4 regions of the Peribacillus sp. FSL E2-0159 genome follow, and region 2 is predicted to be linked to each of the others. Evidence: riboswitches for the same ligand, from Rfam matches in the RefSeq annotation. Region 2 holds a riboswitch; each other region holds the start of a gene.
The links. Region 2 has a riboswitch for S-adenosylmethionine ahead of NYE63_RS12460 (Na+/H+ antiporter NhaC family protein). Riboswitches for the same ligand answer to the same signal wherever they lie in the genome.
Positions count from the first base shown of each region.

Region 1: linked by a shared signal. The riboswitch ahead of NYE63_RS25775 (5-methyltetrahydropteroyltriglutamate--homocysteine S-methyltransferase) and the one ahead of NYE63_RS12460 (Na+/H+ antiporter NhaC family protein) in region 2 are both predicted to bind S-adenosylmethionine.
Region 3: linked by a shared signal. The riboswitch ahead of metK (methionine adenosyltransferase) and the one ahead of NYE63_RS12460 (Na+/H+ antiporter NhaC family protein) in region 2 are both predicted to bind S-adenosylmethionine.
Region 4: linked by a shared signal. The riboswitch ahead of NYE63_RS26445 (O-acetylhomoserine aminocarboxypropyltransferase/cysteine synthase family protein) and the one ahead of NYE63_RS12460 (Na+/H+ antiporter NhaC family protein) in region 2 are both predicted to bind S-adenosylmethionine.

Region 1 covers NZ_CP152053.1:5,260,956-5,266,862, reverse strand. The annotation lists gene NYE63_RS25795 (CaiB/BaiF CoA-transferase family protein) at 1-824, shown strand, start outside; gene NYE63_RS25790 (hypothetical protein) at 1,091-1,615, shown strand; gene NYE63_RS25785 (MFS transporter) at 1,724-2,899, opposite strand; gene NYE63_RS25780 (metalloregulator ArsR/SmtB family transcription factor) at 3,055-3,357, opposite strand; gene NYE63_RS25775 (5-methyltetrahydropteroyltriglutamate--homocysteine S-methyltransferase) at 3,409-4,512, opposite strand; SAM riboswitch class I at 4,596-4,697, opposite strand; gene NYE63_RS25770 (hypothetical protein) at 4,873-5,301, shown strand; gene NYE63_RS25765 (glycerol-3-phosphate responsive antiterminator) at 5,473-5,907, shown strand, end outside.
Region 2 covers NZ_CP152053.1:2,534,801-2,540,707, reverse strand. The annotation lists gene NYE63_RS12465 (chromate transporter) at 1-467, shown strand, start outside; gene NYE63_RS12460 (Na+/H+ antiporter NhaC family protein) at 750-2,066, opposite strand; SAM riboswitch class I at 2,253-2,360, opposite strand; gene NYE63_RS12455 (SOS response-associated peptidase) at 2,681-3,352, opposite strand; gene NYE63_RS12450 (hypothetical protein) at 3,413-3,568, opposite strand; gene hutG (formimidoylglutamase) at 3,916-4,872, opposite strand; gene NYE63_RS12440 (LysR family transcriptional regulator) at 4,996-5,898, shown strand.
Region 3 covers NZ_CP152053.1:5,200,804-5,206,710, reverse strand. The annotation lists gene NYE63_RS25385 (nucleotide sugar dehydrogenase) at 1-1,274, shown strand, start outside; gene pckA (phosphoenolpyruvate carboxykinase (ATP)) at 1,677-3,266, opposite strand; SAM riboswitch class I at 3,695-3,857, shown strand; gene metK (methionine adenosyltransferase) at 4,020-5,213, shown strand; gene NYE63_RS25370 (gamma carbonic anhydrase family protein) at 5,459-5,907, opposite strand, start outside.
Region 4 covers NZ_CP152053.1:5,390,675-5,396,581, reverse strand. The annotation lists gene NYE63_RS26475 (acetyl-CoA C-acetyltransferase) at 1-695, shown strand, start outside; gene NYE63_RS26470 (acyl-CoA dehydrogenase family protein) at 765-2,552, shown strand; gene NYE63_RS26465 (arsenate reductase family protein) at 2,846-3,202, shown strand; gene gcvH (glycine cleavage system protein GcvH) at 3,298-3,681, shown strand; gene NYE63_RS26455 (toprim domain-containing protein) at 3,775-4,140, shown strand; gene NYE63_RS26450 (thioredoxin family protein) at 4,144-4,452, shown strand; SAM riboswitch class I at 4,598-4,703, shown strand; gene NYE63_RS26445 (O-acetylhomoserine aminocarboxypropyltransferase/cysteine synthase family protein) at 4,803-5,907, shown strand, end outside.

The DNA of each region.
Region 1 (5,907 bases), 2.7 Mb from region 2:
GACTGGGGTATGAGGCACTGAAATGGATCAATCCGAAGCTGATTTACTGTTCCATCACGGGCTTCGGCCAGACCGGTCCCTATAAAGACCGACCGGGACATGATATCAATTATATTTCGATTGCAGGCTTATCAGGCTATTCCGGTACGAAAAAGGACGGCCCGGCAAAAAACGGAACCCAAATAGCAGATCTTGCCGGAGGCTCACTGCATGCTGTTATCGGTATATTATCTGCAGTCATTCATAGGGAAAGAACAGGATTCGGCCAAGCCATCGACATCAGCATGACCGACTGCAGTTTTGCCTTGAATGCCATATCCGCACCTCTGAATTTACAAGGGGGAATCGAGCTTGAACCAGAAAAACTGATGTTAAACGGAGGGTCCTTTTATGACTTTTATGAAACGAAAGATGGACGCTATTTTTCGGTAGGAAGCCTTGAGCCCCCTTTTCGAAAAGCATTATGTGAAGCGATCGGTGCACCCGAATTGTATGAACTGAGCATGAAAAGCGATGAAGAAAGCGGAACCAGGTTTAAAACGGCCATCCGACTTGCTTTTCTTGAAAGAGATTTTCATGAATGGCAGGTAATATTCGCTGATTTCGAGGCCTGCGCAGAACCAGTGCTAACCTTCACTGAAGCGGCTGAACACCCCCAATTGAAGGAGAGGGGAATGATCGTTGAGGTACCTGACGGAAAAGGAAATGCCCAGAAGCAAATCGCCTGCCCGATCAAAACATCGGTTTTCACCCCTGAATATAAACATGCAGGTTTGAGGCCAGGACAAAACAACGCAGAAATTCTTCGCACCCCCAATCGCTAAATAATGATGTAAAGGCTATCACTTTTCTGAGTTTTTTTGGAAAGAGATAGCCTGTTTTTTTTTTAGGCCGAAAAAAAGAGGTGGAAGGACTAAAACTGCTCGTATAAGCAGAAGGAGAACAAATTATCCTCTTATCACTTGTGGAAAGCAACATATTACTACTGTGAAAATTTGCTAGTTATAACTATTTTGGACAGGGTATCAGAGTAACATCCCTGTAAAAGGGTTTTTGAGAAAATTGCTCTGGTAAGGAGGATTGATTAAACATGTTTGGTCTCTCTGATATCATTAAATTTCTATTTTCCTTTTTTTTGATTATGCCGATCGTTACGCTGATACATTTGAGCGGGCATATTTTCTTTGTTACGATCTTTGGGGGATCAGAAAAGAAAATCTTGATCGGTTGTGGTAATAAACTTTTCGCCTTTCGGAACATAGAGGTAAGGAAATATTATTTTTGGAATGGGACTTGCGAGTTCAAGGGATTGAAACATGATAATCGATTGACGAATACGCTGATTTATTTAGGGGGGGCTATCTTTAATTTAGTCAGCATGCTGATCATATATAGCTTAGTGTATCAGAATATCCTGGACAGCTCGGTAATCTGGTATCAATTTATCTATTTTTCTTTTTATGTTTTGTTTTTTTCCTTGTTTCCGATGTATTTCTCGGACGGGTCGCCTAGTGATGGGAAGGCTGCGGAATTGGCATTGAGGAACAAGCTGGAAGATAGGGTGACGGATGATATATTTGTGAAGAAAATGGATGATGAAGATAGCTGCAAGTAAAAAGGGGACGTGCTGGTGGGCGTTCTTTTTTTGTTTGCTCTCGACTTTAGGATTAGGGTTCATCATAAGGCTAAAATCTAGCCTTATGATGAATGTATATATAACGGTCTAGGATTTTATGGACTGAGCTATTTTCCTGTTTGACGATGAACTCGAAAGGACCAGAACAATGACCATGGCAATGGCAACCCCTGTTGCACCGATCCAGGTTATGGAAGCAAGGGATACTTGTTCTACAGCATCACCGCCAATTCCAGCACCGGCCGCCATGGCCAATTGCATCATCGACTGATTCAGACCGAGCATGACTCCTGATGATTCAGGCTCAAGGGTCGCTAAATGATATTGCTGTGTCGGTCCTGATGACCATGCTGCGAACGACCATAATGTAAGGATTGTCAAAACGGCCATCAATGAATTCGTAACGATGGACAACATGATGATCATCACAATATGCAGCGCCATACCGCCAATTAGTGTAAATGATACACCCCATCGATCCGTACTATATCCGCCAAACTTTGATCCGATCAGGCTTGCGATACCGAATATAAGCAAGGCCGTGCTAAGTAGAGAATCACTTATTCCCGATACGGATAGCAGGTAAGGGGATAGATAGGTATAAGCTATCGAGTATCCGCCAAGCCAGAAGAAGGTTATCGATAATCCAAGGGCAACTTTCCTTTTTTTAAGGAGGGCCAGCTGCTGGAGAAGTGGTACTGGTTTATCCCCTTTGGTAGGAGGAATGGTAAAGAATAAAAAGATCATGGCAATCAGGCCGAATAGGGCGATTCCGCCAAAGACGGATTTCCACCCGAATGCATCCGTCATAATTCTTCCGAGTGGTACGCCAATGATAAGGGAAGCTGTAAACCCCATGACAACTGTCGCAATAGAACTTGCTTGTTTATCGGGCGGAGCAAGCTTAGCGGCAATATTCAGAGCGGTGACTACAACCAAGCCTGCACCAAGTGCCATGATTATGCGTGCAAATAGAAACGGTCCAAAGCCTGGTAATAGAAAGGCAAGCAGATTGGCCACTACGAATAGTCCAAGGGAATACAACATTAATCTTCGTCTGTCTAAACTTGCTGTCAAAGCCATAAGAATGGGTGTACCGATTGCGTAGACAAGGGAGAAAATTGTAATGAGCTGTCCTGCGGCAGCAAGGGTCACTCCAAGAGAATCCGCAATCTTATCCAAAATCCCGGATATGATGAATTCGGATGTTCCTACTAAAAAACTGATAATCGCCAACATGTAAATTTTCCATGTATTAAGCAAGATAGATTCACTCCTCATTAATGATTAGTAATTTTATATAAATACATATCGTAATATGTTAATATGTATGAATAAAAAATAAACATATCGCGAAATGTCGAATTGTTAGTGAGGAAAATGAACCCAACCCTCTAAGGTACGGATCAGGTTCATTTTCATACTTCTTCTTTCAAGAAATCAGTAATTTTTGAGATTGCATCTTCATCTCGTTTGTAATACGTAAACTTTCCTATCCGCTCCGTTTTAATCAATCCTGCTCTAAGAAGCATCGAGAGGTATTGAGAGGCCGTGGACTGGGTCATGTTTAATTTTTCCGTAATCTGACTTACGCAAACGCCGGTTTCCTTCATGTCTATTCCCTCATGAGGGGTGAAGTGGAGTTCAGGCGCCTTGAGCCATTGTAAGATTTGCAACCTGGATTCATTGGATAATGCTTTAAATATCTCGATTGTTTTCATACATTTCATTATATCGAGAATTATCGATATGTCAAATGATTAATAAAAAAATCATTCCCATATTTCTTTTGCTACATCAACGACGAATTTCAGCTTTTCCCATTGCTGTTCTTCCGTTAGCTTGTTGCCGTGATGGGTAGAGGCGAAGCCGCATTGCGGGCTTAAGCATAATTGCTCGAGAGGAACGAAGTTCGAGGCTTCTTTAATGCGTGCCTTAACAGCTTCCTTGTTTTCGATTTCTCCATTTTTTGAAGTGACGACTCCTAGGACGACACGGGCTCCGCCATTTGGTATGTATTCCAATGGTTTGAAGTCCCCTGAGCGTTGATCGTCGTACTCCAAGAAGAATCCATCGACTTTTTCTTTTGCCAATAAAGTTGGGGCTATACGGGCATAACTTCCTTCGAACGCCCATGTCGACTGGTAGTTTCCACGACATAGATGTGTAGTGACGACAAGGTCTTCTGGTTTGCCTTCCAATGCGCCATTAATGACGCGAAGTGCTAGATCAATTAATTGTTCCCTCGTATATTTTCCATCTTTGAATTGGAAATCTGGAGCTGAAAGTCTGGCAATATATACATCATCCAATTGAAGATAACGTACACCTGCTTCATAAAATGCTTTCAAAGCATGCTGATAGGCTTTGATGATATCATTTGCATAGTCTTCAATATTAGGATAGATGTCTTCATTATGAATGCCTGCAGCAAATAATTGATTCGGACTGGGAATCGTTTGCTTGGCAACGGCACGTCCGTTCACGATTTTGTTCAATTCAATGAAATCACGAATGAAGGGATGTTCAGGATTGAATGAAACCTTCCCAGTATTGCGAACGTTATATCTCTCTGTTTCCACACCATCGAATGTGAGACCTTTTTCAGTCACATATCCCTCGATGCCATTTAAATGTTCGAGGAAGTCAAAGTGCCACCATGTTCGTCTGAACTCACCGTCCGTAACGACCTCTAATCCAACTTCAATTTGTTTATCGACAATCCGATTGATTTCTTCGGTTTCAACTTCACGAAGCCGCTCTGCTGAAAGGGTACCTTCCCTAAATTGCTTTCTGGCAATATGTAAACGTTCCGGTCTTAATAAACTTCCGACGTGATCGGCCCTGAATGGTGCTTTCGTTAATGTGATTGACATGTTGCATTCCTTCTTTCCTTTTAAAAATAAAAAACCTCTTCTTAAAAAATAAGAAGAGGTGTTGGCAACAAAGCTATATACTCTTCTTATCTTCAAGTTTTTACACTTCTGGAATTAGCACAGTACATGAATAGTCTGTTGCTGAGGTATCAAAGGGCCAGTCCCTCCACCTCTCTGGATAAGAGTTGTCTATTAAATTAAGTATGACTATACAGGTAGTTTGTACAAAGGTCAAGCGTTGAAGGTGGAAGATTTTGAATATACCGATTATTAATTTGGGCAGAAATGTTAACTGCATCGGGGAACCTGGCATATGCTATAACCGACGTTTCATATGCATGGCAGGAGGGGAATGCGAGGATGAGTACATTCAGTCCATTCAAAAATGGCATACCGATAACGGTAACTGAAGCCATGATAGAGAGAATTGTAAAAATGAAATCAGATGGTCACGATATTAAAGTCGAGATTACGCCAAAGCATATCGTGCTTTCAGGAACGATGGAAGTGAAAAAAATGATGTTTAAGAAAAACGTAGCTTTCCGGATTACATTAAAACCGGTACACGTCGAAAATAGAACGATTTCATTTGAATTAGTGGGAATGGAACCGATTGACAGGAATTTCATCAATCAAAGGATATTTAACAGACCGCCATTTTTTGAATTTGAAAATAGAACGATCAAGATGAATGTTAATGCTTGGAACATCGTGAGAAAAATTCCGGTGGGCACAATTAAATCGTATGAACTCGTCGAAGGTGCATTGAAAATGAAACTTTCTTTATGATTTAAGGGGATATTTTACATACATCCTTACTGCAATCTATAAAGGGAGTGCCAGGTATGTTAGTGTTATGGTGACATTGGACATGAAAAAATGTGTTTGATAAATCAAGCTCTTTAAAATATACTAAATGACTTGAAGTTTTGAGTTTTTCTGGGAATGAGGAGGATAATAATGGATCAGAAGATTTTGCCTGCTTCAGCAAGCATGAAGGATTTCGAAAGATTTTTAGAAAGTTCCTATGAAATAGGTGTGTTTCTTGATTTGCATATATCACAATTGAAAAATGTAAGTATGATGGCAAAGCAGCATAATAAGAAAATGATTTATCATGTCGATTTGATTCATGGCATAAGAAGTGATGAGTACGCGACAGAATTCATATGTCAGGAATATAATCCCTATGGGCTGATTTCGACTAAATCAAGCGTTATATTGAAAGCGAAGCAAAAGGGGGTCATTGCCATCCAGCGAATCTTTTTAATAGACTCACATGCGCTTGAGAAGAGTTATAAGCTGGTGCAGAAAACCAAGCCGGATTATATCGAAGTATTGCCGGGCGCCATGCCATGGATGATAAAAGAAGTGAAGGAACGATTGCAGACACCC
Region 2 (5,907 bases):
CCGTAATAGAATCGGAAGTCTCACAGCATGGATGGATGTCAACGCAGCAATTTACCGATATAATCGCCATTTCCGGGATGTCACCAGGACCTGTCACAGCCAATAGTGCCATTCTCGTTGGCTATTCTACTGCTGGATTAGCAGGAGCCATTTCATCCACTCTCGGAATCTTGCTACCTGCTATTATATTCGTGACCGTTATAGCCACATTCTTCAGCAAATTGAATCATTTTCCAGTTATTCAATCCATGTTTTATGGATTAAGACCCATTGTCACTAGTTTAATCCTCTTTGCGGCAATCAGTTTGGCACTTTCCAATCATATGATAGCTCCGAACTTTTCATGGCATACGATTAGCTTATTACTCGTTTTTGGATTATCGTTATTTGCCCTAATGAAATTACGCTGGCACCCAGCCTATGTAATTATTCTTTCTGGTTTAGTTGGTGTTGTCCTCTATTCATGACAAATGCCTCAAGCAAAACCATTATCAATATGGACCGGAATGAAGCACAGATATTTTGGTTATGAAAAAAATTGTTTATCATAATTTAAAGAAATATCAAACAGATGAATTGGAATTTTCAGGTCAGATGAAGTCGGCTTTGATTAGTTTAGGACACTTATTCTGAAATAAGAGCGAGGATGACTTCTGAATAATTTTTACGCTTATGTTTTAGTATTTCGATCATACAGAAAACACCCTGTATCCAATGATCCAGGGTGTTTTTCATTTCCTATTCTCATTTTAAGAAGTACGTTTCTTCGCTACATCTTCTTCAGACCGAAACCGTGGAAAACCAATCAAGATGGCAACGACTCCACAAAGTCCAATTAGTATTGGGTAATATGAATAAGGCAAGATGCTTATCGGTGAAATCTTTGCTACTCCTGCTGCAACAAGCAGCTGTGCCCCATATGGAATCAACCCTTGGATACAACAGGCAAAAACGTCAAGTAAGCTCGCCGATTTACGCGGATCAATCCCATACTTTTCAGCAATATTTTTGGCAAGTGGCCCGGCAATGATAATCGAAATCGTGTTATTTGCCGTTGAAAGGTTCGTCAAACCAACAAGCCCGGCAATGCTGAATTCCGCCCCTTTTTTTGATTTGCTATTTCGGGTCACGAGGTGGAGCAGATAATCGATGCCACCATTATGTTTTATTACAGCAACCATGCCTGCAATTAAAATGGCAAGGAAGGATATTTCATACATTCCCGCCATTCCTTCACCAACTTTTTGAATGACACCCAACGGTTGATAACTTCCATCTGCCAAGCCGATTATTCCGGCAAATACGATACCGATAGAAAGGACCAGGAACACATTGACTCCTGCCAATGCAGTGATCAATACGCAAAGGTATGGAAGAATCTTCACCCAATTATAAGAATTTTGGGTGATGTCGGCTTGTTCACCCATCGTTAAAATTCCAAGAATGGCGCATGTGATGATGGCCGCAGGTAAAACGATGAAAAAATTCACCTTAAACTTATCCTTCATTTTCGTTCCCTGTGTTCGAACTGCAGCGATTGTCGTATCTGAAATGAAGGATAGGTTATCTCCAAACATCGCACCACCAATAACGGCAGCCATTGAAAAGGCAAGCGAAATATCGGTTTGCTCGCTAATTCCCACCCCGATAGGTGCTAGGGCTACAATCGTTCCCATGCTAGTCCCCATAGATAGAGAAATAAAACACGCGATAATGAATATCCCTACCATTAAAAGATTTTGCGGAAAAACGGCTAAGGCAAGATTCACCGTTGATTCAACTGCCCCCATGCCATTTGCAACTTCGGCAAAAGCGCCGGCTAAAAGGAAAATGATAACCATTAACATAATATTGGCGTCACCGGCACCTTTACAGAAAATATCAACCTTTTGATTGAAGCTTTCTTTCCGATTCATTGCCAATGCAGCTGCTGATGCAATAGAAATTGCTACAATCACTGGAAATGAATAAAAATCTTTAGTGACGATTCCGGACCCTATAAATAAAATTAAAAATACGACAAATGGAATCAATGCCCATGGATTCCCTTTATTGTTTGCACTCATGATGTACACCTCTTTTTATTTTTCCCATGACATGTGTCATAGCTTTTATTCTTTTAACAGTTTTCGCAAATAACACCAAACTTGATTACCCATTCATGGAGCTATAGCTAAAAAAAACTGTCAGCATAAAAAAGACCCCTTCTATTAAACAACAAGAAGAGGTCTTTTAATTTATAAAAAACACCCTCCTTATCTTTCAGGCGAAAATCAGCCTGCTGGATTTGGCACAGCACTCCTATTAAGTCCGCTGCCGAGACATCTTCGGGCCAGTCCCTCCGTCTCTCTTGATAAGAAGATCAAAATTATATAATTTATCAAATATTACGATGCCTGTCAGAAAAGTACCAGGCTGGAAACTTGCTGAAACCATCTTAGTTTGTGAAAGTGACATCGAAAGTCGTATTGAAAAGCAAATATAAGAGTACAGCATTTTGTCTATTTTCGCAAGGTTTAGTTTTAAAGTATTTCACATGCTCCTTAATGATTATAAAGAGATCTTGACATGTGCAGTTATTCATTTTATTTCAATAAATGAAACTCTTGTTACATTTGGATAAAACACCAAAAAGCCATTTCGGGACGGAACTAATATAAAAAAGAGGTCTAATGACCTCTTAGCAAATTTGTTGTATTAGATTAGGTGAGTTATTTTTAGTCGAGTTCACATCAGTCGATACTTCAAATGCTTCCATCTGTTCCGAATCGAATGACTTTAAATACTGTTGCAGATATGCAGGATCATTAATGGATGGATTCAACCAATCTTTTTCATCTTCTGGTTTAAGGATGACAGGCATACGATCATGAATGCTGGTCATTAGCTTATTAGGAACGGTTGTTATAACGGAGCACGAATAGATGCTGATGCCTTCAGGAGATTTCCAGGATTCCCAGAGACCGGCCATTCCAAATGGAGCATGGTTCTTCAGTTTTATTCGCATCGGTATTTTTCTCTCTGATGTCTTCTTCCATTCATAAAAAGAGTCAGCGATTATCAAGCATCTCTTCTTCTTATACGAATTCTTGAAGCTTGCTTTCTCTGAAATGGTTTCCGCTCTGGCATTGATCATTTTATAGCCCACTTTTTCGTCTTTTGCCCAGAAAGGAATGAGTCCCCACCGAAGATATCCAAGTCGATTCCTCGCCCCGTCATTAATGACAGAGAGCACGGATTGGGAGGGAGCAATATTGTAGCTGAATTGGTATTCCTCATCAAATGATCCTTGAATATCAAACCGTTCTTTTATTTCTTCAATGTCAGTGAAAAGGGTGTAACGTCCACACATAATATCGCCTACCGTATTAAGATTTATTACAGTGTAACAAATGGAACGGGCAGGCACAAATCAACTTTCTAAAATCCTGATGTCGGTAAATGGTTGATTAAATAATTCGCTGGAAATCAAAAGGGTGCCAAGGACTTCTCTTTCATCTTCAGCTTTAATGATTTCCGACAAAATTAAGGTACTGCCATTCCTGACCGTTACTTTATATTCATTCATGTAATTCCCCCTCAAAAGGCTAGATGGTTGTTATTATAAACTAAAAACCCCCAAGTATCAGTACTGAACTTTGGCAGAGTCACGGTTAATCTTCTAATGGGGAGGCCGCATGGAGGTTCCTTTATACTTCTAAGGGTTGGGACCATAACTTTTTGTAAACGAGGCGAGAAAAAAGACTGTCCATGAATGATTCATGGACAGTCTGGGCGCTGTCAAAGGTTTTTCGCTTCAATACTGATAATTGATTATGGAAATAGCATTGAGGAAAGCCCCAACAGTCGGTACGAATAGGCTCGCTCTTATAGAAGAACCAAATGGAGGAGTTGCCCCTATTCCATGTCCATTCATTATTTAAAATGCAGTAAAACCTCATTTATTAAATGTGCTGCCAATGTAACGGTTTTATTATTTTCGTCCAACGAAGGATTCACTTCCGAGATATCAAAGGAGAGGATCTTTTCATTCGATACGATATGCCTGATAATGGCACGGACCAATTTCGGATTCAGTCCAAACGGCGATGGAGCACTTACCCCAGGTGCGTAGGCTGAATCAATAACGTCTGTACATAATGTAAGAATAATGTAGTCATATTCCTTAGAGAAAGCATTTATCCGCCGCTTAGTTTCATCCATTTCGTTCAATGATAAATCTTCTTCCAAAATGTAGTCGACCTTACTTCTCTCAGCAGTTTCAAACAGTGCCTTCGTATTCCCCTGCTTCTGAATTCCGACACATAAATATCCACAACTTTGATCTTCGTCCAAAATCTGCTTAAACATCGTTCCTGATGAACTTTCTTTTTCATAAGGTCTCATATCAAAGTGAGCATCAATATTAATAATCCCTAATCTAGCTTTTGGTCCAATGGATTTCCTAATCCCAAGATAATGGCCATACAGGGTTTCGTGTCCTCCCCCAAGTATGATAGGAATCGCTTTACTCTCCAATATCCCGGCAACAGCTGATCCCAGTTGGGATTGGGCGGCCTCCATCTCTGTACTTTCACATATTACATTGCCAGCATCCACCAGCTCGGTTTGGGAAGGTAAATGACAGGGTAATTTTGCCAATGACTGCCTAATATGATCAGGACCCTCTGCAGCACCAATCCTCCCTTTATTCCTTTTGACGCCTTCATCACATTTGAAGCCAATCAATCCAAAGGTCCTTGATGCATTGGAAGAGATGGCTAATTCCGAAATCGGTGCCAAACGTACTCTTTGGTGGTATCTGAAGCTGTCCATGTCAGATTGGGAATCAATTCTTCCATTCCAATATTTTAAAGTCGGATTTGTATACATAATTTCTCCTTTATTTAAAAAATTCCGAAATATCTTTTTTCAAAATTATAAATGAGATAATATATAATTACCAATACAAAATTTCAATATATCTATAGTTTAAAGCTATAGAAAGGAGCATATATGGACCTTCGTCAACTTCGATATTTCACTACAATTGTCCGGGAAAAGAATTTCTCAAAAGCGGCAAAAATGCTGCATATATCACAACCTTCCCTAAGTAATGCCATAATGAAATTAGAAAATGAAGTTGGTTTTCAGCTTTTGGAACGTAATACAAGGGGGCTTGAGCTTACGGAAGCAGGAGGGATTTTTTATACGAGATCTGTTGATCTGTTAAGAAGATTCGATAATATGCAAGTGGAGCTTAAGGAAATGAAGGATGTTGGAAGCGGAACTGTATCTATAGGTTCCATAGAGTCATTTAAATTTTGGTTCCCGAAAATAATCAGGAATTTTAAAATCAATTATCCTAGTATTCAAATAAAGGTCAGGGAAATATTAGGGGAAGAGAAGGTTTTCGATTCGTTAAACCGGTATAATGTTCATTTCACCATCACGAACCAGCCCATCAACAACGATGAAATTCTGTCCACTCCCCTTTATAATGAAAAATTCATGCTTTTGATCCATAAAGATGACGAGTTAAACGAAAAAGAGTCCATCACTTTCCAAGACATTGCAAAGAAAGAATTGATCATCAGCACAACTGGATTTCAAACAAGAGATGATATCTTAAGAGCATTTAAGGGTGAAAATGCAATTCCCAATATCCTATACGAAATAGAAAGGCTTGAAACAGCTTGCAGTTTGGTAGAAGAAGGGCTTGGGGTTACAATTTTACCTGAAAGCTATATAAAATCCGCTGCTACACCAAATACTGCAATTCGCGCAATCGATTCGAACTTTTTGGAAAGGACTGTTTACATAGCTTATTTGAAAGACCGTTATCTGTCTCCTGCAGTATATAGGTTAATAGAGGACATACAGAGCTTTTTTAAGAGTGATGTTAGGTTCGATGACTAAAAAAGAATC
Region 3 (5,907 bases), 2.7 Mb from region 2:
ATATAGGACTTCCAACATCTTTAATGTTTGCGAAACACGGTGTCGATGTTGTCGGCGTGGATATCCATCCTGAGATTATTTCCAATTTGAATAGCGGCAGGCTCCATATCGAAGAACCTGGATTGGATGAGGTATTGGAAGAAGTGATTGCTTCCAATAAGTTCCGAGCTGCGTTAAGCCCGGAACATGCGGATGTTTTCATTATCGCGGTGCCTACTCCAAATAAAAAGGACATGCATCAATCCTGTGATTTAACTCATGTCATGGATGCAACCTCCAATATTCTTCCTTTTATCAAAAAAGGGAATGTTATCATTATCGAATCAACGATTGCGCCAAGAAGCATGGATGATCATATTAGACCGATGATCGAGAGGACGGGCCTTACCATCGGAAAAGACATTTTCCTCGTTCATTGTCCGGAACGTGTTTTACCTGGAAGGATTCTTGAAGAGTTGGTTCATAATAACCGTATCGTCGGGGGCATCACGGAAACATGCTCATATAAAGGAAGTCTGGTTTACAAAACCTTCGTTCAAGGGGAGATCATTCAGACGGATGCGAAAACGGCTGAAATGTCCAAACTGATGGAAAACACCTTCAGGGATGTCAATATCGCACTTGCGAATGAGCTGACGAAAGTCTGTTTCGAGCTGGACATCAATGTTTTGGATGTCATATCAATGGCTAACAAACACCCTCGTGTCAATATACACCAACCAGGACCAGGAGTTGGCGGCCATTGTTTAGCGGTCGATCCGTATTTCGTCGTTGCAAAGGCACCAGAGTATGCGAAAATCATTAAATTGGCCCGTGATACCAACGTATCGATGCCTTATTATATCGTTAATTGCGTAAGAATGATGCTAGAGGGCATCCGGAAGCCAAAAGTAGCTGTTTTCGGTCTTGCATACAAAGGAAATGTAGATGATATTCGTGAAAGTCCCGCCATTGATGTCGTCAATATCTTGATGGGGATGGAAAACATGGATGTAGCCTTGCATGACCCGCATGTCCAATCTGGAAAGATGCCAGTCGTATCAGTTGAAGACGCTGTAAATGATGCAGACTTGATACTTGTCCTGACTGACCATGATGAATTTAAACAGATGGATTATGATAAGCTATCGAATCTCATGAGCAATAAATTGATTTTGGATACACGCAATTGCATTGATGAAACTAAAACAGAGGTCCCGGTAGCTAACCTGGGCAATATATATCAATACAAAACGATGTCCATGAAAAAAGCCAGGAATAAAGCAATCATCTAAAAAAATGGACAAACACCGGTAATGGAATAAGGATTAAGGGGGCGCTGACTATGACAGTGCCCTTTTTGAATATCATGTTCTGCCAGGAGGGACGGAGGGCAGAAAACCAACGAAGAAAAGGACCAAGCAAGAGCTTGGTCCTTACAGAATGTAAAAGCGTTCCAGTTGGTTTCGGAAATCCGCTCCCTTTCCGCCAAGCCTCCTCCCCGCATGAATCTAGAGGCGAGGAGGCTAGATTCATGCGGGGAGGAGTGTCGCAATTATCTTCAATTCAATAAGGATAACAGTAAAAAAACCATGAAGTATAACCTAGTCTTGGTTTAAAGTAATGTTTCGGAAAGAGTCATTTCTTGTCGAAAAAGCGAAAGGACCAAGCAAGAGCTTGGTCCTTTTGTGTACAATTTATTGAGCTGTCGGTCCGCCAAGTTCTTCTATTTCACTTGGAACACTGCCGAATTTCTTGAAGTTTGCACGGAATTGAGCGGCAAGGGCTGTTGCTGCTTGTTTATAAGCGGCAGGATCTGCCCAAGTCTTGATTGGTTGAAGCACTTCGTCAGGAACCCCAGGAACATGAAGAGGAATATCCAAACCGAAGATTTCATCTTTGATCGTTTCGATGTTAGCTAATTCACCTTCAAGTGCCGCTTGTACCATCGCACGAGTGTAAGCAAGTTTCATACGGCTTCCAGTTCCGTATGCTCCGCCAGTCCATCCAGTGTTGACAAGGTATACCTTTGCATTGTGCTCGTCAATTTTATCACCAAGCATCTCAGCATAGCGTTGAGCGGGAAGCGGTAAGAAAGGTGAACCGAAGCAAGTGGAGAATGTAGCTTCCGGTGAAGTTACGCCTCTTTCAGTACCAGCCAATTTACTAGTGTATCCACTTAGGAAATGGAACATTGCCTGTTCTTTCGAAAGCTTGCTGATTGGAGGCAGAACGCCTGAAGCATCAGCTGTTAAGAAAATGATTGTATTAGGATGTCCTGCAATACTTGGGTTCACGATGTTATCGATCGCTTGCATTTGGTAAGCAGCACGAGTATTTTCAGTCAATGAACTGTCATCATAGTTCGCTTCACGTGTATCCGGATCAACAACAACATTTTCCAGTACGGCACCGAAACGGATCGCATCGAAAATTTGTGGTTCTTTTTCACGTGAAAGATTGATCGTTTTCGCATAGCAGCCGCCTTCGATGTTGAATACGCCGTTAGAAGACCAGCCGTGCTCGTCATCGCCAATCAGTTTACGACTAGTGTCTGCGGATAAAGTTGTTTTACCTGTACCGGACAGTCCGAAGAATAAAGCGACGTCCCCTTCACGTCCTACGTTAGCAGAGCAATGCATTGGAAGGATTCCAGCCTCTGGAAGTAAGTAGTTCATGATCGAGAAGATCGATTTTTTCATTTCTCCTGCATATTCTGTTCCGCCGATCAGGATTGTACGGCGTTCAAATGAAACGATGATGAAAGTTTCGGATGAAGTTCCGTCCACTTCTGGGTCTGCTTTGAAGTTAGGTGCAGAAAGGATTGTGAATTCTGCTTCGTGACCTCTTAGTTCCTCTTCGTTTGGACGGATGAACAAAGTATGGGCGAAAAGGTTATGCCAAGCATATTCATTAACAACACGGATTGGAAGACGTGATGATTCGTCTGCACCAGCGAAACCTTTAAAAACAAAGATCTCTTCTTTTGCTTTTAGGTAGTCAACTACTTTATTATATAGTTTATTGAACACATCTTCGGAAATTGGCTGGTTCACTGAACCCCAATCAACTTTATCTTTAACTGATGCTTCTTCCACGATATATTTATCCTTAGGTGAACGACCAGTATATTTGCCAGTTTCAGCTTTTACCGCGCCGGTTGATGTTAAAACGCCTTCACTTCTGCTTAATACTTTTTCGACCAATTGAGGAACTGAAAGTTGAGTTTGCACATTATTTCCTGTTAATAATTGGTGTAACTCATTAGAAACATCTACAGAATTCATATATGAGGTACCTTCCTTTGTTTAAGTTTTTAGATTACAATTAGTATAACACATTCATTTAATTAGTCTATACTATTTCTTTTAATTTGTGATTATTTTCAGTTGGTCGCGTTAATCATTTTAATCCGGCAGGGACCGAGTTACGATTATCGCATATACTTTCATGAAGAAAATTTTAATTTAATAGGAAGTAAGTAAGCAATATATGTCTATTGGGAAAGTCAGGGTGTCGATTTTTCGAATGCTCAATACTTTATTATTAATGGCAATTTACAACATTTCTATTCGTGTTTTGCATTTTAAACCCTTCTAGGACGTTGTATCAACATGTTTTTTCAAATGAACGCCATTCTGAGTGGAAATGTTCTTTTTAGAAAAGCATTGACAAATTCCAGCTAGATACGATAATATCTTAAATTGTACGGATTCTCTTATCCCGAGTTGGTGGAGGGACAGGCCCTTTGAAACCCAGCAACCTGCCATATTGAACTTGACTCCAAGATCGATCGCCGAAAATAAAGCGAAGGTCTTCAAGGAATAGTGGTGATGGTGCTAACCTGAGCAAGGTAAAAAACCCTTGAACGATAAGAGTGAAAGGATAGAAGACAGAATTTTAAACCTTTCCTCATTTGCCAGGGAAGGTTTTTGTGTTTTTTATAAGTAATTCTGTGTCTATAGTTGAAACTAATGAGGGAAACGAGTTCCGTAAAAACAGGCTTATGCCTACAACATACTAACTTCCAAGGAGGAAATATGATGTCAAAGAAACGTCTATTTACTTCTGAATCTGTTACAGAGGGCCATCCGGACAAAATTTGTGATCAGATTTCAGATTCCATTTTAGATGCTATCCTTGCTAAGGATGCAAATGCACGTGTAGCGTGTGAAACTAGTGTAACAACAGGTCTTGTACTTGTTGCCGGTGAAATTACAACGTCCGCTTACGTGGATATTCCGCGTATCGTTCGTGATACGATTAAAGGAATTGGTTACACACGTGCGAAATACGGTTTCGATGCTGAAACTTGTGCCGTGTTGAGTTCCATTGATGAGCAGTCTGCCGATATCGCAGCTGGTGTCGATAAAGCATTGGAAGCTCGTGAAGGAAACATGTCAGACGAAGAAATCGATGCAATCGGTGCAGGGGACCAAGGTCTTATGTTCGGATTCGCTTGTAATGAAACAGAAGAGCTTATGCCGCTTCCGATTTCATTGGCGCATAAACTTTCATTCCGCTTGGCTCAAGTTCGTAAAGATGAAACGCTTCCTTACTTACGCCCTGATGGTAAAACACAGGTAACTGTGGAGTATGATGAGAATAACCTTCCTGTACGTGTAGATACGATCGTTATCTCTACACAGCACGATGCAGAAATTACGCTTGAACAAATTCAAGCCGATCTAAAAGAACATGTGATCAAAGCAGTCGTTCCAGCTGAATTGATCGATGCTGAAACTAAGTACTTCATCAACCCAACTGGCCGTTTCGTAATTGGCGGACCTCAAGGGGATGCTGGTCTTACTGGTCGTAAAATCATCGTTGATACTTACGGCGGATATGCTCGTCACGGCGGCGGTGCATTCTCTGGTAAGGATGCTACTAAAGTTGACCGTTCTGCTGCATACGCTGCTCGTTACGTTGCGAAAAACATCGTGGCAGCCGGCCTTGCCGACAAAGCGGAAGTTCAATTGGCATACGCAATCGGTGTGGCAGAGCCTGTATCAATCTCTATTGATACTTTCGGAACTGGTACAGTTAGCGAAGAAGTCCTTGTTGACCTAGTTCGCGCTAACTTCGACCTTCGTCCAGCTGGTATCATCAAAATGCTTGACCTTCGTCGCCCAATCTACAAACAAACAGCTGCCTACGGACACTTTGGCCGTACAGATGTCGATCTTCCATGGGAACGCACGGACAAAGCAGAAACATTAAAAGCACAAGCGTAATCCATATAAAAAGGTGTCCCGCAATTAGCGGGACACCTTTTTTATGGATTAATTTTGCCGTCAGCGGGAATAATTCAAGAAATCATAAAGAAATTCAAATTACGTGCAATACTCGTGAGTTAGGGTCGATTACAAGCTTGTTTGGGTCAGCTACTCGTGAGTTTAGAGCGTTTACTCGTGAGTTTGGAACTTTTACTCGTGAGTTTGAGTACAATACTCGTAACTTTCAGTCAATTACTCGTGAGTTACTTTATTCGTTCCGCCGTTTTATAGTGTTGTCCTTTTTCGGCGTATTCGCGTACGATGCGTTCCATATCCTGGCGATCTTCTTCGTTGATTTCGCGAATGACTTTAGCCGGGCGTCCGAATGCCAACATGTTCGGTGGAATGATTTTACCTTGGGGAACGAGACTGCCGGCACCGATGAAGGCGCCTTCGCCGATTTCAGCTTCATCAAGTACAATCGATCCCATGCCAATTAGAGCTCCTTTACGGATTTTACAGCTATGTAAAATGACCTGATGGCCAATGGTTACTTCATCCTCGATGATCAATGGATTATTTGGGCTTTGGTGCAAGACGCTGTTATCCTGTATACTGACTTTTTTCCCGATGATGGTTGGGGATACATCACCGCGAATGACGGAATTGAACCAAATTGATGTTTCGTCGCCAATTTTGACATCACCAGTCA
Region 4 (5,907 bases), 2.9 Mb from region 2:
GTGACGATCAAGATGCATTTTCTGTTAGAAGTCATCAAAAGGCGGCTAAGGCCATTGCAGAAGGAAAGTTTTCGGATGAGATCGTACCGGTTGACGTAAAGCTTCGTTCAGTGGGTCCAGATCTTAAGTTACAGGAAAAATCATTTACTTTTACACAAGATGAGGGCGTCCGTCCAGGCACGACTGCTGAAGTGCTAAAAAAACTAAGACCCGCATTCTCTGTTACAGGATCCGTAACAGCAGGGAATTCATCACAAACGAGTGATGGTGCAGCCGCGGTCATGGTCATGGATGGGGAAAAGGCCTCTTCATTAGGGTTGAAACCGATGGGTAAGTTCCGTTCCTTTGCTGTAGCAGGGGTACCGCCTGAAATTATGGGCATCGGACCGATTGCGGCCATTCCAAAAGCTTTGAAGCTAGCGGGCCTTGAGTTATCCGATATTGGTTTATTTGAATTGAATGAAGCATTTGCTTCCCAATCCATTCAAATCATTCGTGAGCTCGGATTGAATGAAGAGATTGTCAATGTGAATGGTGGAGCCATTGCCTTAGGCCATCCACTAGGATGTTCAGGAGCAAAATTGACATTAAGCCTGCTTCATGAAATGAAGCGCAGAAACCAACAGTTCGGAGTCGTGACAATGTGTATCGGCGGCGGAATGGGTGCTGCTGGAGTATTTGAATTATTGGCGTAATCCCACCCCTCCCGGAAGCTGTCATGCTTCCGGCGGGTTTACTATCTTAAATACTTAGGAGGAAATAACATGTCCAATCAAACTACAGATAACCTCATTAAAGGCGGAGCCTTTTTAGTAGAAGATATTACGTATGATAAAGTGTTTACACCGGAAGATTATTCTGATGAGCATAAAATGATTGCCAAAACTGCCGAGGATTTCGTAGTGAATGAAATTCTGCCGCAGGTTGAACATTTGGAAAACCATGAATTTGACCGTTCCGTTAAATTACTGAAGCATGCAGGTGAAATCGGTTTACTTGGTGCTGACGTTCCTGAGGAATACAGCGGATTGGGTCTTGATAAAATCAGTTCGGCATTGATTACGGAAAAAATGGCACTTGCAGGCGGCTTCGGAATTACGCATGGTGCACATGTAGGTATCGGATCTTTGCCGATCGTATTATTCGGGAATGAAGAACAAAAGAAAAAATACCTCCCATTACTTGCAACGGGTGAGAAGATTGCTGCGTATGCCTTAACGGAACCAAGCTCAGGTTCCGATGCCTTGGGAGCAAAAACGACAGCGAAATTGAATGCAGAGGGAACACACTATATTTTAAATGGTGAAAAACAATGGATTACAAATGCAGGCTTTGCAGATGTTTTCTGTGTATACGCCAAAATCGACGGCGAACAATTCTCCGCCTTCATTGTTGAGCGTGAGTATAAAGGCGTATCAACTGGTGCTGAAGAGAAGAAAATGGGGATCAAAAGCTCCTCTACTCGGACTTTAATCCTCGAAGATGTACATGTCCCAGTCGGAAATCTTTTGGGTGTAGCAGGAAAAGGGCATGTCATCGCTTTCAATATCCTGAATATCGGCCGTTATAAATTAGGCGTCGGTGCTGTCGGCGGATCTAAACGTGCCCTTGAGATTACAGCTGCTTATACGAATCAACGTCAACAGTTTAAAACGAAAATTTCCGATTTTAACTTGACGAAAGAAAAACTTGCAACAATGGCATCTAAAATTTATGCAGCAGAAAGCTCTGTATACCGTACCGTTGGCCTTTATGATCAAAGACAAAGCAAATTGACGGATGAGCAAGTGAAAGATGGGAAATCAATGGCGGCTGCAATCGCTGAATATGCCATTGAGTGTTCATTGAATAAATTCTTCGCTTCCGAAGTATTGGATTATGTTACGGACGAAGGCGTACAGCTTCATGGCGGCTATGGTTTCATGCAGGAGTATGAAATTGAAAAAGCATATCGTGATTCCCGTATTAACCGGATCTTTGAAGGAACAAATGAAATCAATCGATTGCTTGTCCCGGGAACTTTCCTGAAGAAAGCACTTAAAGGGGAATTGCCGCTTCTTCAAAAGGCTCAAGGCCTGCAAGAGGAATTAATGATGATGATGCCGGAAGAACCTGGCGATGAGCCATTGGCACAAGAAAAAATGCTTGTTAGAAACGCTAAGAAAATCGGTATTTTGGCAGCTGGCCTTGCTGCGCAGAAATACGGCAAAAATCTTGATCAAGAACAGGAAATCCTCTCCAACATTGCTGATATCGCATCCCTTGCCTATGCAGCGGAATCCGTGGTATTGCGTACGGAAAAAGCAATTGCAGCTACAGGTCTGGAGAAGAACAAACAAAAAGTGCTTTACACAGAAATCTTCGTTCAGGAAGCTTTCAATGAAATAGAGCAGCATGCAAAGGAAACGTTAATTGCGGTGGAAACAGGCGATACTCTTCGCATCATGCTATCGTCGCTCCGCAAGCTGACAAGACACAATCCAATCAATGTCATTGCGAAAAAACGTGAAGCTTCCGTCAAGGTAATCCAAGCGGAAAAATATGCTCTTTAAGCATTGAATCAGAATCTTTAAAGGGAATGTCCGTAAAGGCATTCCCTTCAGTTTGTAGACAAAAGGGGTTCTATCTAAATTCTAAAAACAAAGTAGATTGGAACAGGTGTGCGAGACGCCTGCGGGAAAAGCGCGTCCAGGGTAGACCGCCCGCGGAAAGCGAGTGTCTGGAGGCTACGTTTCAAATAGTACAACCCCTTTATTTCCTTTAATGAAATCGCATTGGAAATTCAAAAGACATTTCGTTGTATTGCGTGCTGAAAACGGGTATTCTATTGATAGGTGGTGAAATGATGGGCTTAACATTATATTGGTACCCAAAATGCGGCACATGCCGTAATGCGAAGAAGTGGCTGGATAATCATGAACTGCAGTATGAAGCGATCCATATAGCGGAAAATCCGCCTTCGCGAACTGAAATAGAACAACTATATAAAATCAGTAATTTGGAATTGAAGAAGTTTTTCAATACTAGCGGTCAAAAATATCGGGAGCTGGGCTTAAAGGATAAGCTGAAAGAAGCTTCTGAAGCAGAGATGCTTGATATATTGTCCACAGATGGAATGCTTCTGAAAAGGCCGATTGTTACGGATGGCACCAAAGTGACGGTAGGTTTCAAAGAAGAGCAATTCGAACAGGTTTGGAACTGAAATTTCACAAAATATTTGGTTAATTCCTTACTTAAATAAACAATCTACCTTATAATGGAATAGATAAAATAAGCTGTACATATGGAGGGTTAATAATGACAACAACACCAAAAGAACTTCGTTACACTAAAGAACATGAATGGGTCAAAACGGAAGATGGAACAGTGCGCATTGGAATTACAGCTTTCGCACAATCCGAGCTTGGGGACATCGTATTCGTTGAGCTTCCGGAAATCGGCGATGAATTGAAAGCGAACGAACCATTTGGAAGTGTTGAGTCCGTTAAGACCGTTTCTGAGCTTTATGCTCCTATCAGTGGCAAGGTTGTAGAAGTAAACGAGGATTTAAGTGACAACCCTGAATATGTAAATGAGTCTCCTTATGAAAAGGCATGGATGGTCGTGCTTGAACCATCTAATAGCAGTGATATTGAAAACCTGATGAGTGCTGAAGAATATGAGAGTTTAATCAACGGTTAAAAAAGAAGGAGAGGGGGGACTGAAAAGGCCTGCTCTCTTTTTCATTTTGTACAGTGGCAGTTGCGCACATAATTCGTGAGATGGAGTGATGACATGGAGTGGGGCGAATTCGATAAAGTGATCATTGTAGAAGGCAGTTCCGATAGAAGAAAAGTTGCCTCCGTTTTAAATGAAGATGTGGAAATAAGATGTACGAATGGGACCATATCATTAACTAAGCTGGATGAATTAGTGGATGAATTGATGGACCGTGATGTTTATCTCCTTTTTGACGCAGATGAATCAGGAGAAAAGCTGCGGAAGCAATTCCGAAGGGAAATGCCGGAAGCGAACCACCTGTATATTAATAAAATGTACAAAGAAGTGGAAAGCTCACCCGAACATCATATCGCAACTGTGCTTCTATCTGCCAATATGAATGTGAAAATGAAATTTTTAAGTCAAAGGGTGAACGACTAATTGATGCAGGAATGGAAAGAAGAAGAGTGTAAGCTTGCTGTTGAAAATGGGGAAACCTTTTGCTTATATTTATATACGCCTTTATGCGGCACCTGTCAGGTTGCCTCCAAGATGCTGACGATATCCTTGGAGCTATTCCCGGAAATGAAGTCAGGCAAAATGAATATGAACTATGTCCAAGGAATTGCCGAATCATTTGAAATCGAAAGTGTTCCTTGTTTATTGCTTTTCAAAGAGGGACAGCTGCACAAAAAAATATATGCCTTTCAATCCGTTCCCTATTTGTACGGATTGCTTAAGGAAATCAGCTAAGAAACCAATCAGAACCATGGTTGGTTTCTTTGTTGCGGACATTTGAATGCGAGATTGAAATTAAACAAAGAATATTCTAACAATTCATTGACTGATTTATTCTAAAATGCTATATTTTGAATAAAGTAACGGCAGAATTTAATAGTTCTTATCAAGAGTGGCGGAGGGACTGGCCCGACGAAGCCCGGCAACCGGTATATATTTATATACGGTGCTAATTCCAGCAGAGTGTTGGCTCTGGTAGATGAGGTGTGTTCTTGAAACCTCTTCTTATTGAAGTGGTTTTTTTGTTTATAAAAGGCCAGATTTCATATAATTCCAACTAAATCCATAGAAAAAGGTGAAATCATATGTCAGAGAAAAAGTTGCGTTTCGAAACATTGAGTGTTCATGGCGGTCTGCAAGCTGATGAAACAGGTGCCCGTGCAGTTCCTATTTACCAAAGCAATGCATACTTGTTCAAAGACACCGACCATGCAGCGAATTTATTTGGCCTAAAGGAGAATGGCTATATATATACACGACTCCATAATCCCACGGTCAGCGTTTTTGAGGAAAGAATGGCCTTATTGGAAGGCGGTATCGGCGGATTGGCAACATCAAGCGGAATGGCTGCCATCTCACTTTCAATCCTGAATATTGCCGCTGCAGGGGATGAGATTGTTTCAGCCTCTACATTATATGGCGGTACGTATAACCTTTTTGAAAACACACTTCCTAAATATGGAATCAAAGTGAAGTTCGTTTCTCCCGATGACCCTGAAAATTTCAAAAGGGCGATTACGCCAAGAACTAAAGCCATTTTTGCTGAAACGATCGGAAATCCAAGTTTGAGGGTGCTCGATATTGAAGCGGTAGCGGAAATCGCCCATGATGCAGGCATACCTTTAATCATTGATAATACCTTCGCGACACCATATCTATGCAGACCAATTGATTTTGGAGCGGATATTGTCATCCATTCCGCTACAAAATGGCTTCTGGGAAATGGAACGACGCTGGGCGGTGTCATCGTGGATGGAGGGAAGTTCGATTGGAACTCGCCAAACTACCCTGGCTTTACGGAGCCTGATCCAAGTTACGACGGTCTGGTATACGCCGAGGCAGTTGGACCTGCTGCATTCATAACGAAAGCCCGAGTCCAGTTACTTCGTGATTTAGGCCCTGCGCTAAGCGCCCAAAGTGCATTCCAGTTTACGCTTGGGCTTGAAACGCTGCATGTAAGGATGAAAGAGCATCTATCAAACACCAAGTCTGTCATTAACTATTTAAAAAACCATCCTGCCGTGACTTGGGTTTCACATCCTGGTGATGAGGATCATCCGGATAAAGCCCTTGCGGATAAATATTTGCCAAAGGGAGCTGGATCAGTCGTTACATTTGGGATACAAGGTAATCGCGAAGCTGGGGCAAAACTTATCAATTCGGTAGAATTATGGTCCCATGTAGCGAATG